One region of the Streptosporangium sp. 'caverna' genome, then DNA from elsewhere that is predicted to be linked to it. Evidence: riboswitches for the same ligand, from Rfam matches in the RefSeq annotation. Region 1 holds a riboswitch; each other region holds the start of a gene.
What was found. Region 1 has a riboswitch for cobalamin ahead of DKM19_RS30700 (ribonucleoside-diphosphate reductase subunit alpha). Riboswitches for the same ligand answer to the same signal wherever they lie in the genome.

Region 1 (2,192 bases):
GGAACCGTACGGCGGTGCGGACGGTCGCGCGCAGCCGTACCCAGTCGACCCCCTCGTCGAGGAGATGGGCGGCGAGGTTGATCGAGCCGAGGTTGCAGACGGCGGTCTCGGCGTCGTTGGTGACCTCGAGGATCTCGGTGCAGAGATTGGAGAGGTGGATGACGTTCTCGGGTCGGGCCGTCTGGTTGGAGGTCCGGTTGGCCGCGTCCTTGAAGGTCATCCAGCCGTTGCCCGTCTGGGCCAGGGTGCGCATCATCCGGCCGTACAGGGAGCGGGCCGGGATCTGCTTGACGAACCGGCCCTCGGCCTCGGCGGCCCGGTAGGCCTCCTCGAACGCGGCGCCGTACAGGTCGGTGAGGTGCGGGACCTCCTTGGGGTCGAACAGCGACCAGACGCCGTCGGCCTCGACCCGGCGCATGAACTCGTCGGGGATCCAGTTCGCCAGGTTCAGGTTGTGCGTACGGCGGGACTCCTCGCCGGTGCTGTCCCGCAGTTCGAGGAACTCCTCGACGTCGGCGTGCCAGGACTCCAGGTAGACGCAGGCCGCGCCCTTGCGGCGACCGCCCTGGTTGACCGCGGCGACGCTGGAGTCCAGCGTGCGCAGCCACGGCACGATGCCGTTGGAGTGGCCGTTGGTGCCCCGGATCAGCGAGCCGCGCGAGCGGACCCGGGTCCAGGCGATCCCGATCCCCCCGGCGTACTTGGACAGACGCGCGACCTGCCCGTAGCGCTCGTAGATGGCCTCCAGGTCGTCTCGGGGAGAGTCGAGCAGGAAGCAGGAGGAGAGCTGGGGCCTGCGCGAGCCGGAGTTGAACAGCGTGGGCGAGCTCGGCAGGTAGGACAGGGTCGCCATGAGCGCGTACAGCTCGGCGGCCTCCTCGACGGTCTCCGACAGGCCGCAGGCGACCCGGAGGAAGAAGTGCTGGGGGCGCTCCAGGACCTTGCGGGTCTCCGGGTGGCGCAGCAGGTAGCGGTCGTAGACCGTGCGCAGTCCGAAGTACTCGAACCGCTCGTCGGCGTCCGGCGCGATCAGCGCGTCCAGCGCGACGGCGTGGGCGGCCACAAAACGGGCCAGCCCGTCCTGGATGAGCCCGGCCGCGTGGGTCGCGGCGATGGACTCGGAGAAGGTCCGGACTCCGTGCCCGGCGGCCTCGTCGGCGATCAGCTCGGCCAGCATCCCGGCGGCGATCCTGGAGTTCGCCGGATCAGTGATCACCCGGGCGGCGGCCTCATCGATCGCCAGCCGGCGGTCGACCGGGTCGTTCCCGATCTCCTTGGCGACGTCGACCAAGGTCTGTGTCACGTGTTACCCCTCGCGTGCTCGTAATTCCCCCTGTTGGCTCTCGCCGGAAGGGCGCACGCGTCTGAAACGGTTCCGGGCATGCCGGACCGCCTCATTCCGCGAGCCCTCCCTCGAGGCCCTGGACAGTTTTCATGGTCGAGTCGCGCCTCACCTTGCACACTCCAGGCCGCTTCACACGTCCCTCGGTGCCCGGTTCGGCTCCCTCGCTCATGACATGGTCGAGTCGCGCCTCACCGCGCACACTCCAGGCCGCATCACACGTCCCTCAATGCCCGGCTCGGCTCCCTCGCTCACGACATGGTCGAGTCCCGCCTCACCTTGCACACTCCAGGCCGCATCACACGTCCCTCAGTGCCCGGTTCGGCTCCCTCTCCATGCATCACCGGCAGGTCTTCGGACTCACGGGCGCCGTGCTGATGCCTACCGGCCGTCGCTTCCCAGGCAAGGTGCGCCCAGTGCTCTCATGACGGCTTTCGTTCCCGTTCACCGCTGCGGGGCAGCCCCGGACTCTCACCGGGTTCCCTCTTACCTCGCCCCTCTCGGAGCGAACCAGCAACGAGGAAGGATCCTACATCTAGGGGCGCTTGACGCAACCACCCCTACACCTTGTGCTCGAAGACTTTAGAAGTCCTAGATCGTAGAGCACCCCGCGGGTGCGTCCGGTCTCGGTGACGAGCCACTGGCGGAAGTCCTCGCCGCTCAGGTACACCCGGTTCCAGCCGTTGGCCGCGCACATCTCCTGCCAGCGCGGCGTGGCGTCCAGCCGGTCGCACAGGGCGACCGCCGCGTCCCGGTCCTCGGGGCGCATGTCGCGGGGGCCGAGCAGGCCGCACCAGTCGCTGTACTCGAGCCGGACCTCCAGCTCCATGAGCGTCGGCGCGTCGATCCC
Region 2 (2,192 bases), 1.7 Mb from region 1:
GCCCGCAGGTCGAGCGGGACGTGCAGCAGCGAGCAGGAGGTGCTCACCACCAGCCGATCACACAGGCCGAGCAACGCCGCGCAGGTCGCCAGCGCTCGCGCGGGGTCGGTCCGCCAGACGTTTCGGCCGTCGACGACGCCGGCGACGAGAGTCTTGCCGGGCAGCCCGCCGATGGCGGCCAGCGCCTCCAGGTTCGCGGGAGATGAGACGAAGTCCAAGCCGATCGCCTCGACCGGGCAGTGGGCCAGGATCTCCAGCGCGGGTCCGATCTGCCCGAAGTAGGTGGCCACCAGCAATCGCGGGCGGCTGCTGAGCGAGCCCAGCCGGGCATAGGCGCGGCGCAGTGCGGCCAACTCCTCCTGCGTGCGGTCGGCGGCCAGCACCGGCTCATCCAACTGCACCTGCGCCACCCCGGCCGCGGCCAGGCGCTCCAGCAGTTCGGCGTAGAGCTCGACCAGACCGTCCAGCAACTGCAGCGGTGCGAAATCCGGTGTGGTGGCCTTGGCCAGCAGCACGAACGACAGCGGTCCCAGCAGTACGGGCCGGGTCTCGATGCCCATCTGGAGCGCCTCGCCGTACTCGGCCAGCGGTTTGCTCCAGTCCAGCTGGAACCGGGTCTCCGGCCCCAGCTCGGGGACCAGGTAGTGGTAGTTGGTGTCGAACCACTTGGTCATTTCCAGCGGCGCCACGCCCTCGGCGCCGCGGGCCATCGCGAAGTACGGATCCGCGGCGCCGGCGAATCGCTCGGGGGTCGCGCCGACCAGTGCGATGGTGTCCAGCACGTGGTCATACAGGGAGAAGGTGTTGGACGGGACGGCGTCCAGCCCGGCGGACGACAGTTCCCGCCACGTTTGCCGCCGTAGTTCGGCGGCTGTCTGCCGCAGGCTGCCTGCGTCGATCCGTCCCGCCCAGTACTGCTCGGTCGCCCGCTTCAGTTCGCGGTGGGCCCCGATGCGCGGATAACCCAGGATGGTCGTGGTGACCTGATTCATGGCGTCTTTCCCTCGGCTCATGCCATGTCGGTCCACGCTCGCGCGGAAGGCATGCGAAAAGACGCATCCCCGGTCCTCCCACGAGACCATGGACCACCACGCGCCGGACGGCGCGTGGGCGATTGGCAGGTCTTCGGACTCGTGGGCGTCGTGCTCGCTCCTACCGGCCGTCGCTTCCCAGATGACGCGCATCCAGTGCCGATGACGGCGTTCGTTCCCACTCACCGCTGCGGGGCAGTCCCGGATTCACACCGGGTTCCCTCTTACGACTTCCGGTGTCCACAGGACGCCGGAAGAACCAACCGCGCTCGGAAGCATATCCTCAGCCCCGCTCCCACCCACGACGGCGCCATCGCCCAGAGTTCCTCTGTTCGTCAGATGCGTCCGGTCAGGGCAGGGGCCGCTTTGTCCTTGATGGTGGTTGTGCGACCATGGCCGGTGAAGGCGACGGCGGAACGAGGAAACCGGTGTGAATCCGGTGCGGTCCCGCCACTGTGATCGGCGAGCGAATCCCGAACAGGCCACTGCCCGCACGCGGGTGGGAAGGCCGGGAGGAGCATCGACCCGAGAGCCAGGAGACTCACGCTGTCGCCTCCTCACGAAATGGGGCGGATCTCCCCAAGAGAGGAACGGTGACCGTCATGCGGTTCTCCTGCCATGGCGCCCTTCAGCCTGCCCAGCGTGCAGGACTCTCCTGGTGATCCGGCCTCTCGCCCGTCGCGGCGGCCGTCGAGGAACGGTGGCCGCGGCCAGTTTCCAGGAGACCATCCATGGGCATCCCCCGCCCGATCGCCGGCGTGTTACTCGCCGTCCTGCTCGCCGCCACCGCCTGTGGCGCTCCCGCGTCGCAGGGCTCACCGAGTGCTTCGGCGTCACCGTCCCCAGCCGGGGCCGAGGGTCGTTGCGTCACGGGCTTCGACGCCGCCAAGGACTACTTCCCGGTCAAGCAGACGCTCGAGTACGCCACCAACCTCACGCTGACCTACGCCAAGAACTACCAGGTCGCCACCGTCAAGCAGCCCGCGCCCGGGGCGAAGCCGGAGACCTACGTGCTGGTGCGCTGCGGCACGCCCGCCCCACCGCTGACCGGTGAACTGGCCGGCGCGGTGACGGTCGAGACGCCCATCACGACACTGTTCTCCGCCGCGACGACCCACCTGCCGCTCATCACCGAACTCGGCGTGCTCGACACTCTCAAGG
Region 3 (2,192 bases), 3.1 Mb from region 1:
TCGGATTTGTGATCTCCGCCCCGGTGTAACCTCCGGCTTTCTTTTTCGGTGGTGATCCCGGACCAAGGCTTTGTTCTCTCTGGGGTGAACGTCCGTATAGCCCTCAACTAGCGTCTTACATGACGCCGATTCGCCATATTTCCGGGAAACCGGTTCGGCGCCCTGTAAGCCCCGGCAGCACGCCGGGCTCAAACATCAGACACGGAGTGATTTCATGTTGAAGCACGCTCTCGCCGTTGGCACATTGGTGGCTTCCAGCCTCATCGTCACGATGGCGGTGTCAGCCCAGCCCGCCGGCGCAAGCGCGATAACCCAGGAAACCGCTGTCGTATCCGGACTCTCCACCGCCAGCGGCGACAACTTCATCGATCCCTTCAACCCATACGGCTTCGGCCAGGTCTACTACCGTCCCTTCGGCTTCAACCAGTTCCAGTACGCTCCCTTCGGTTACGGCCAGGTCTACTACCCCAACACCTTCTACCGCTGGTGATTTCGGCAGCGATAGCAGCCGGCTGGTGAGTTGAGGCGCGAGCGGCGCCGAGCGTGGCCGGCCACGCTCGGCGCCGCTCGTCGCCGGGCCGGGCCCGGGGCGCAAGGCGCCTGCGACGGAGTCGGGCCCGCTATGTCCTGAGTGACCGTTTGTGCGACCATGGCTGGTGAAGGCGACGGCGGAACGAGGAATCCGGTGTGAATCCGGTGCGGTCCCGCCACTGTGATCGGCGAGCGAATCCCGAACAGGCCACTGCCCGCGTGCGGGTGGGAAGGCCGGGAGGAGCATCGACCCGAGAGCCAGGAGACTCACGCTGTCGCCTCCTCACGAAATGGGGCGGATCTCCCCAGGAGAGGAACGGTGCACGGCATGGAGGGCATTGCCCGCGACCCGGAACCGGGACCGCGGCCCGCGACCTCCCGCCATGTCGCCGAGGTTCTGGCCGAGGTGGCGACGATCAGTGCCTACTTCGAGGTCGAGACGGAACCGCTCGAATCCGGGTGGCGCCCGCTCACCGAGCTGCTCACCGACCCGGACCCGCTGTCGGACAGGATCGCCGAGGTGGCGAAACGTCTGAGCACCACCGAGACCCAGATCGCCGCCTCCATCTTTTTCCAGGGCCTGGCCGCTCGCCTGTGGTCGCCGGTCATCGGTGCGGCCGTCACCCGCGAGTTGCTCGTCGACCTGGCACCGGCCCGCTCGTTCTGGCGACCCACGCCGAGCGGCCCGATCCCGCTGCGGGTCACTCACCCGGCGGGCTGGGAGATCACCGACCCGGACCGGGCCGCCGAGCCGCTGTATCGCGCCGTGGTCACCGGACTGCTGGAGCCGCTGGCACACACCGTGCAGGCGATCATCAAGATCGCCCCCGGTCTGCTGTGGGGCAACGCCGCCTCCGCGCTGGCCGGGACCGTACAGGCGATCGCCCGAAGACACCCCGAGCTCGCCGCCCGCGCGGTCGCGCTCGAGCGCGAACTGCTCTCCATGGGAGTCCTGGAGAGCAGTGGTGAGCTGGTCGAACCCGCACCCGGACGCCTCTTTTTCGTCCGGCGCAGCTGCTGCCTGTACTACCGCCTGCCCGCCGGTGGCAAGTGCGGCGACTGCGCCCTGATCGACTCCGAGACCCGCCGGGAGCAGTGGACGCGAGCCTTACGAGACACCCGAGGAGGCCCATGAACCCACCGTTGTGGAAGCCGGGCCGAAACCCCCTCTCAAGCCTCCATCCGACCCGCTCGACCGCACCGGCAAAGGATTCACGCACGCATGAGGAAACAGGCACCATGCAGGATCGTCATCTGCCGCGGCTGCTGCTGCGGCAGCGCGGACAAGGTGGCCGGTCTCGACCACGCGGAACAGGTCACCCGCCTGGCCGAGGTCACCGTGGTCCGCGTCACCGACTGCCTGGACGTGTGTGAGCAGGCGAACGTGATCGTCGTCCAGCCGTCGGCCGCCGGACGCGCCGCGGGAGGCCGTCCCGTATGGCTCGGCCTGGTCAACGATCCGGACGCGGCCGAGGACATCGCGGCCTGGGTCCGCGCCGGCGGCCCGGGGGTGGCCGAGCCGCCCGACATCGTCAGCCTGTACGTCTTCACCCCGCCACGTCGTATCCGCACCGCGCCGGCACTTTCCTGACGGTGGCGCGCCGAACCGAGGATCTCGGGGTTTCGCCGTCGTCCCGGCGAGCCGCGTGGATCCGGCGGGT

Region 2: linked by a shared signal. The riboswitch ahead of metE (5-methyltetrahydropteroyltriglutamate--homocysteine S-methyltransferase) and the one ahead of DKM19_RS30700 (ribonucleoside-diphosphate reductase subunit alpha) in region 1 are both predicted to bind cobalamin.
Region 3: linked by a shared signal. The riboswitch ahead of DKM19_RS17260 ((2Fe-2S)-binding protein) and the one ahead of DKM19_RS30700 (ribonucleoside-diphosphate reductase subunit alpha) in region 1 are both predicted to bind cobalamin.

Annotation. Positions count from the first base shown of each region.
Region 1 is NZ_CP029711.1:7,023,398-7,025,589, forward strand. Features, by position in the region: gene DKM19_RS30700 (ribonucleoside-diphosphate reductase subunit alpha) at 1-1,303, opposite strand, end outside; cobalamin riboswitch at 1,670-1,872, opposite strand; gene DKM19_RS30705 (tripartite tricarboxylate transporter substrate binding protein) at 1,878-2,192, opposite strand, start outside.
Region 2 is NZ_CP029711.1:5,288,840-5,291,031, reverse strand. Features, by position in the region: gene metE (5-methyltetrahydropteroyltriglutamate--homocysteine S-methyltransferase) at 1-992, opposite strand, end outside; cobalamin riboswitch at 1,099-1,310, opposite strand; cobalamin riboswitch at 1,405-1,595, shown strand; gene DKM19_RS23425 (ABC transporter substrate-binding protein) at 1,763-2,192, shown strand, end outside.
Region 3 is NZ_CP029711.1:3,912,626-3,914,817, forward strand. Features, by position in the region: gene DKM19_RS52520 (hypothetical protein) at 1-29, shown strand, start outside; gene DKM19_RS17255 (hypothetical protein) at 215-490, shown strand; cobalamin riboswitch at 631-821, shown strand; gene DKM19_RS17260 ((2Fe-2S)-binding protein) at 860-1,666, shown strand; gene DKM19_RS17265 ((2Fe-2S) ferredoxin domain-containing protein) at 1,754-2,122, shown strand.